One region of the Streptomyces sp. CRCS-T-1 genome, then DNA from elsewhere that is predicted to be linked to it. Evidence: riboswitches for the same ligand, from Rfam matches in the RefSeq annotation. Region 1 holds a riboswitch; the other holds the start of a gene.
What was found. A riboswitch is a leader RNA that binds a small molecule or an ion and turns the genes downstream of it on or off. The one in region 1 is predicted to bind cyclic di-AMP.

Region 2: linked by a shared signal. The riboswitch ahead of NNW99_RS22545 (transglycosylase family protein) and the one ahead of NNW99_RS04160 (LysM peptidoglycan-binding domain-containing M23 family metallopeptidase) in region 1 are both predicted to bind cyclic di-AMP.

The regions. Positions count from the first base shown of each region.
Region 1 covers NZ_CP101651.1:921,411-925,005, reverse strand. The annotation lists gene NNW99_RS04165 (alpha-galactosidase) at 1-790, shown strand, start outside; cyclic di-AMP (ydaO/yuaA leader) riboswitch at 1,122-1,278, shown strand; gene NNW99_RS04160 (LysM peptidoglycan-binding domain-containing M23 family metallopeptidase) at 1,283-2,206, shown strand; gene NNW99_RS04155 (DUF6250 domain-containing protein) at 2,395-3,111, shown strand; gene NNW99_RS04150 (SGNH/GDSL hydrolase family protein) at 3,257-3,595, shown strand, end outside.
Region 2 covers NZ_CP101651.1:4,940,191-4,943,785, reverse strand. The annotation lists gene eno (phosphopyruvate hydratase) at 1-394, opposite strand, end outside; gene NNW99_RS22545 (transglycosylase family protein) at 673-1,374, opposite strand; cyclic di-AMP (ydaO/yuaA leader) riboswitch at 1,379-1,545, opposite strand; gene NNW99_RS22540 (transglycosylase family protein) at 1,774-2,739, opposite strand; gene NNW99_RS22535 (cytochrome P450) at 2,888-3,595, opposite strand, start outside.

The sequences.
Region 1 (3,595 bases):
GCAGCTCGACGGGCTGCTCTCCAGCGCGCCGATCGACTACGTCAAGTGGGACTTCAACCGCTGCTTCAGCGACGCCGGGTGGCCGGACGACCCCTACCCGCAGCGACTCTGGGTTGACCACGTCCGCGCTCTGTACGCCCTGCTGGACCGGCTGCGGGCGGCCCACCCCGGGGTGGCCTTCGAGTCCTGCTCGGGAGGTGGCGGCCGGATCGACCTCGGGGTGCTGGCCCGTACGGACCAGGTGTGGACCTCCGACAACACCGACCCGCTCGACCGGCTCGCCATCCAGCACGGCTTCAGCCAGATCCATCCGGCCCGGGTCATGGCCGCCTGGGTCACCGACAGCCCGAACGCCATGCTCAACCAGCGGGCCAGCTCCCTGCGGTTCCGGTTCGTCAGCGCGATGGCCGGGGTGCTCGGGGTGGGCGGCGACCTCACCCGGTGGACGGCGGAGGAGCTCGCCGAGGCGCGGGAGTGGGTCGGGCTCTACAAGGAGATCCGGCCTGTGGTGCAGCGCGGCGACCTGTACCGGCTGCGGCCCCCGGAGGGCGGCCTGAGCGCGGTGCAGTACGTCCTCGGGGACGAGACCGTCGTCCTCGCCTGGCTGCAGGCGCAGCGCTACGGCGAACCCGTCCCGCCGCTCCGGCTGCGGGGCCTCGACCCGACAGCGACGTACGAATGCCCCGAAACGGGCGAAGTTCACCGAGGGGCCGTACTGGCCCATCACGGACTTCGAGTCGGCCTGCGCGGCGACCTGGATGCCGCGGTCGTCCGCCTTCGGCGCAAGTAGCTGTTCTGTCCGAATTCGGTGATTAGGGAACTAAAGGTAGTTCAGGTGTTTCGGTATAACGTGCCCCGATCGTAAAGGAGATGAGGTCGGGGTGCGTGACCATCGTCATATTCGTGACGATGTGTTGTCGTCATGTTCACGTAATTCTTGCGGTATTCAGGGGCCTTGAGGAAAAACGGAGATCGTGAATCCACGCTCGGTGACGGGAAATGTGGCGACGCGTCAAGAGAAACGCCTTCACAGGCAACCGCAAGCTTGTCCCATTGCGTCTCGGTCGCTTACGTTCCACACCAATCCGGACGGACGCCTAATCCTGCCGCCGCCCGGAGCCCGCACACACTCACCCGTGTATGGCAGGAGCGGGGGACCCACAGGTACGACGCCTGTTCCGGTTCCCGGAACGGCTTGGGGTACAGCCGCACTTCGGTGCGGCCGGGCATCTCCAGCCCGCACCCGACAGCTCACCTCGCAGGCGCCGGAGAGGAATCCGCCATGCCCGCGAAGGGTAAGCATCGCCGCCCGAAGTCCCAGCGTTTCACCCGCTCCATAGCCGTCGCCGGAACCGGCGGGGCCGCCCTCGCCCTTCCGCTCATGGGGGCCGCCGGCGCCCACGCCGCGACCCCGCAGTCGGCTCCGGAAAAGGCCGTCCAGTCCGCTCCGGCCGCCGAGAAGAAGGCCGCCGAAAAGGCCACCGGCGCCCACACGTACACCGTGAAGGCCGGTGACTATCTCGCGAAGATCGCCGACGACCAGCACGTCAGCGGCGGCTGGAAGAAGCTCTACGACGACAACCGTGACGTGGTCGGTGCCGACCCGGCCCTGATCCACCCCGGTCTGAAGCTCTCGGTCGGCAAGAAGGCGGCGAGCGAGCCCAAGACGCAGCCGTCCGCGCCGAAGGCCGCCGAGAAGCCGAAGGCGTCGGCTGAGAAGTCGTCCGCCTCCGAGTCCTCCGCGAAGGGCGGCACCGCCGCGAAGCCCGCCGCCGCCAAGCCGGCCGCCGAGGCCTCCGGCTTCAGCCTGCCGGTCGACGGCGCCTCCGTCGGCACGCCGTACCACATGTCCGGAAGCATGTGGTCCAGCGGCTACCACACCGGTGTCGACTTCGTCGTCCCGACCGGCACCTCGCTGAAGGCCGTCGGCCCGGGCACCGTCGTCTCCGCCGGCTGGGGCGGCGCGTACGGCAACCAGGTCGTCATCCAGCTCGAGGACGGCAAGTACGCGCAGTACGCCCACCTGTCCCAGCTCTCCGTCTCGGCCGGCCAGACCGTGACGGGCGGGCAGCAGATCGGTCTGTCCGGTGCGACCGGCAACGTGACCGGACCGCACCTGCACTTCGAGATCCGCACCTCGCCCGACTACGGCTCGGACGTGGACCCGGTCGCCTACCTGCGCTCGCACGGCGTCTCCGTGGGCTGACCGATCGCACGACCACCTGCCTGACACGCGGCCGAAGGCCGGACCCCGATCCCCGGGTCCGGCCTTCGGTGTGTGCGGCCGTCGATCGCCTCTCGCCCCAAGGGCCTCAAGGGATCGACAGGAAGCGGCAGTTGGGACACAGTGATCCCGTCGTGAGTGCAAGCGCTTTCTCAAGGAGTCCGTGTCCCGTGCCGACCACCCGCAGAACGTTCGGAGCCCTGGCCACCGGAGCCGCCCTGGCCGCCCTCGCCCCGGCGGCGGCCGCGAACGCCGGGCCCCGTCACCGCCGCCTCATCGCCCACGACGACTTCTGCCACGGCCTCGCCCAGTGGGCGACCGAACTCCAGGGCGGCGGCACCGTCACCGCGTCACGCGGCGTGCTGGACATCGACGTACCGAGCGGAGCGACCGTCTGGTTCAGACGGCGCCTCGAAGGGCCGTACGTCCTCGAATACACCGCCACGCCCGTCTCCGAGGGCGGGGTCAACGACCGGGTCTCGGACCTCAACAACTTCTGGAACGCGACGGACGTCCGCTCCCCGGGGGACCTCTTCGCCACGCCGCGTGGCGGGGCGCTGGAGGAGTACGACCACCTGACCACGTACTACGCCGGGTACGGCGCCAACCACAACACCACGACCCGGCTGCGGCGTTACGTCGGCCAGGCCGGTGTGCGTCCCCTCCTCTACGACTACACCGAGCCGCTGCTGGTCCCGGGCGAGCCGAACCGGGTCCGGATCGTCTCCGACGGGTCGACGGTGCGCTGGTGGAACAACGGGCGGCTCGTCTTCGACTACACCGATCCACAGCCGTACACGAGCGGGCACTTCGCCTTCCGGACCGTGTGGAGCCATTTCCGGATCACGGGATTCCGGGTCTGGGGACTCACCCCGCAACATCCCTAGGGGGTGGCCTATTCCGGAGTTGGCGAACACTTTAGGAGTGGCTTATCTCACCGCCCGTCAACCCCTTCCTACGGTCGCGTAGGTCACATTCGAGGGTGAAGTATGAGCTGCTGTGGCAGACGATTCGAAGAGTGACAGCAGAGCAGTGATCGGGTCGTACGTGGCGGTGGGGGACAGCTTCACCGAGGGCGTCGGCGATCCCGGCCCCGACGGGGCGTTCGTCGGCTGGGCCGACCGGTTCGCCGTGCTGCTCGCCGACCGCAGGCCCGAAGGCGACTTCCGGTACGCCAATCTCGCCGTACGCGGAAAGCTCCTCGACCAGATCGTGGCGAACCAGCTTCCGAGGGCCGTCGACATGGCCCCGGACCTCGTCTCCTTCTGCGCCGGGGGCAACGACATCATCCGGCCCGGCACCGACCCGGACGAGGTGGCCGAGCGGTTCGAGGCGGCCATCGCGCAGCTCGCCGCGGTGGCCGGCACGGTG
Region 2 (3,595 bases), 4.0 Mb from region 1:
GGAACAGCGGCAGGTCGCTGGCCTCGGAGGCGGCGTGGGCGACGGCGAGGGAGACGCCGAGGATGGCGTTGGCGCCGAGGGAGCCCTTGTTGTCGGTGGCGTCCAGGTCGAACATGGCCTGGTCGATCAGGCGCTGCTCGGTGGCGTCGTAGCCGACGAGCTCCGGGCCGATCTGCTCGATGACCGCGAGGACGGCCTTCTCCACACCCTTGCCGAGGTAGCGGTTCGAGTCGCCGTCACGCAGCTCGATGGCCTCGAAGGCGCCCGTGGAGGCGCCGGACGGGACGGCGGCACGACCGGTGCTGCCGTCGTCGAGGCCGACCTCGACCTCGACCGTGGGGTTGCCTCGGGAGTCCAGGATTTCCCGGGCTACGACGACGTCGATGGACGGCACGAGCATCTCCTTCTTATGTGACGCGGGTACGCGGGTCACGTGGACCCGGCGAGGTGCGGGCCGTGGTGGCTCGCGACATGAGCCTAACCGGCTCGGGCCGATCGGCCACCGGGTCGCCCACCCCATGGACAGAACCGAGAGTAAATTGTTTCCGAACGGAACAAAGACGATCGTGGAAAAGACCGGCAGTGACGCCCGGCGGAAATGACCCCGCCCCGGCGCGTACGGGGGAACACGCGCCGGGGCGGGGAGCCCGTGGGGACGGGGAGGGCCGCTGCTTACTTCAGGTGCAGCTGCTGGCCCGGGTAGATGAGGTTGGCGTCCTCGACGATGTCCTTGTTCAGCTGGAACAGCTTCTCCCAGCCGCCCTCGACCTTCTTGTCGGCCGCGATCGAGCTCAGGGTGTCGCCCTTGACGACCTTGTACTCGCCGTCGCCCTTCTTGACCTTCTTGCCGGTCGGGGTGGTGACGGTCTTCTTCGCGGCCGGGCGCTCGTCGGAGCGGGAGGCCGGCTGCTGGGTGTCGCGGGACTCGGTGCTCTGCTGGCTCTGCTCGCTCTGCTGCGAGGAGCTGCCGGAGTCGTCCGAGGAGGAGGAGCCACCGCCACTGGCGTTCGACAGGCCCTTGCCGCAGACCGGCCAGGCACCCTTGCCCTGACCCGCGAGGACCTTCTCGCCGATCTCGATCTGCTGCTCCTTGGTGGCCTGGTCGGCGGTGGCGGCGTACTTGGTGCCGCCGTAGCCGGACCAGGTGGAGGCGGAGAACTGCAGACCGCCGTAGTAGCCGTTGCCGGTGTTGATGGACCAGTTGCCGCCGGCCTCGCACTGGGCGACGGCGTCCCACTCGGAGGCGGTGGCGGCGGAAGCGCCGCCGGCGGCCATCAGCGGGGCGGCGACAGCGGCGCCGGTGACACCGGCGACGGCGATGGCACGGCTGGCCTTGGACGGACGACGGTGCTTGCCCTTGCTGGAAAACAGCATGGAAGGATCCCCTCACCGACGCCTGCGAGGTGAGCTGTCGGGTTCGGGCCGGTTGAGTTGCCCGGCCGCGCCCCTCCCGGGACACGGCTTCACCCCAAGCCCTTCCGGCACAACCGGCCGGTCGGGCACCTACCTTGGGTCCCCCGCTCCTGCCTACGGCGCTTGACGCGACGACTGTTCCCGTACGGCCGCTGGCAGGATTCGGCGTTGCGGCAGCCGGGGCTCGTGGTGACGAGCGGTCCCGACCGTAGCCACGCGATCCGCCGAATTTCAAAGACGATCAGGGCTTCTGAGATCTATCTCTCACGGGCATCAAACGGGACATTAGCCGCGAAACATGACGCGAACTCGCGCTGTTTCGGGGCGACTTCCGCCCCCGTTTCCGCACTGCCCGAACCGCTACTTCTCGTCCGCTTCGCCCTCGACCGTGAGCTTCTGACCGGGGCGGATGAGGTCCGGGTCGGTACCGACGGCCTTCTTGTTGCCGTCGTAGAGCTCGTGCCATCCGCCGCTGATGTCAAGGGAGTCGGCGATGGACCAGAGGCTGTCGCCGATCCCCACGATGTAGGCACCCTCGGACGAGTCGCCGGAGCCCTCCTCGCCGCGGTCGTCGCGCGAGGCGTGACGCCCCGTGGAGTCGTCCGTACGACCCTCGGGCGCCTGGGTCTCGTCGGCACTGGGGCCGCGGTGGCGGCCGGAGCCGCTGTCGGTCGGCGCCGAGGAATCGTCGCTCTGCCGCGAGTTGTCGGACTTGTCACTCTCGCGCGTGGCGGACGGGGAGCTCTCGGGCTCCTGGTCCTGCGAGTCGGAGTCCTTGGAGTCGGGCGACTTGTCGGACTTGGAGGATTCGTCCTTCGAGTCCGACGACTCGTCAGAAGACGGCGAGCCGGACGGGGACGACGAAGGCGAGGACCCGAGGGAGTCGAGCAATCCGGATGAATCCGACGAACCGGATGAGTCGGATGAGCCGTCCGAGTCGGAGGACTTCTTGTCCTGCTCCAGACCGGACAGCAGCCCGCAGGTGCGCCAGGCACCGGCCCCCTGCTCGGCCAGGATTCTCTCGGCCACGGCTATCTGCTGGGAACGGCTGGCCAGGTCGGCGCTCGGGGCGTAGTCGAGGCCGCCGTGACCCTCCCAGTCCTCCTGCGACAACTGCAGGCCGCCGAAGTATCCGTTGCCGCTGTTCTGGCTCCAGGCGCCGCCGGTCTCGCAGTCCGCGACCCGGTCCCAGGTCGTGGCGTCGGCCGCGCTGGCGCCGGAGGCTCCGAGGAGCGGGATCGCGATGGCGGAGCCGGTCACTCCGGCCGCGAGGAGGAGAGCCGGAGCCTGGCGGGGGCGACGGTGCCGACCGTTCCCGGAGAGCATACGGAGACCTTTCGCGAAGACAGCAGTGACCGGCGCGAAGCCGGTTTTCCCGGGCCGCGCTGATGATGGGTGAACGTATAGGCAGACGATCACTTGTCACAAGTTAATGCCGCGTAGATCACGTGAAGATCACAGGACTGACGGCGTGTCACCTTTGCGCGGGCGTGGACCCCACCGGTGCGGGCGTGAACTCAACCGGCAGCGTCCGCAGCCCCCGCATGATCAGGCCGCCGCGCCACCTCAGCTCGGCCGGTTCGGCCGCGAGCCTCAGGTCCGGGAGGCGGGTGAGGAGCGTGGCGAGGGCGGTCTGGCCCTCCAGACGGGCGAGCGGGGCGCCGAGGCAGTAGTGGATGCCGTGGCCGTATCCGAGGTGCTGGTTGTCGCGGCGGGAGAGGTCGAGCACGTCCGGATCGGCGAACCGCTCCGGGTCCCGGTCCGCGGCGGCCAGGACGACGAGGACCGGGTCGCCGGCCTCGATGCGCTGCCCGCCGATGGTGAGCGGCTGCGTGGCGAAGCGCCAGGTGGCGAGCTCGACGGGGCCGTCGAAACGCAGGAGTTCCTCGACGCCCGTCTCCAGGAGGCCGGTCTCCCCCGCGGCGAGGGAGGCCTGGAGCCGGGTGCGCTGCTCGGGGTGGGTGAGCAGGGCGTAGGTGCCGTTTCCGATCAGGTTCACGGTTGTCTCGAAACCGGCGAACAGCAGGATGAAGGCCATGGCGGCGGCCTCGTTCTCGGTGAGGTGCTCGCCGTGGTCGGAGGCCCGGATGAGACCGGAGATGAGATCCTCGCCGGGGGCGGGTTCGGCGGGGAGCGCCTCCCGCTTACGGTGGATCAGGTCGGCGAGGTAGCCCCGCATCTT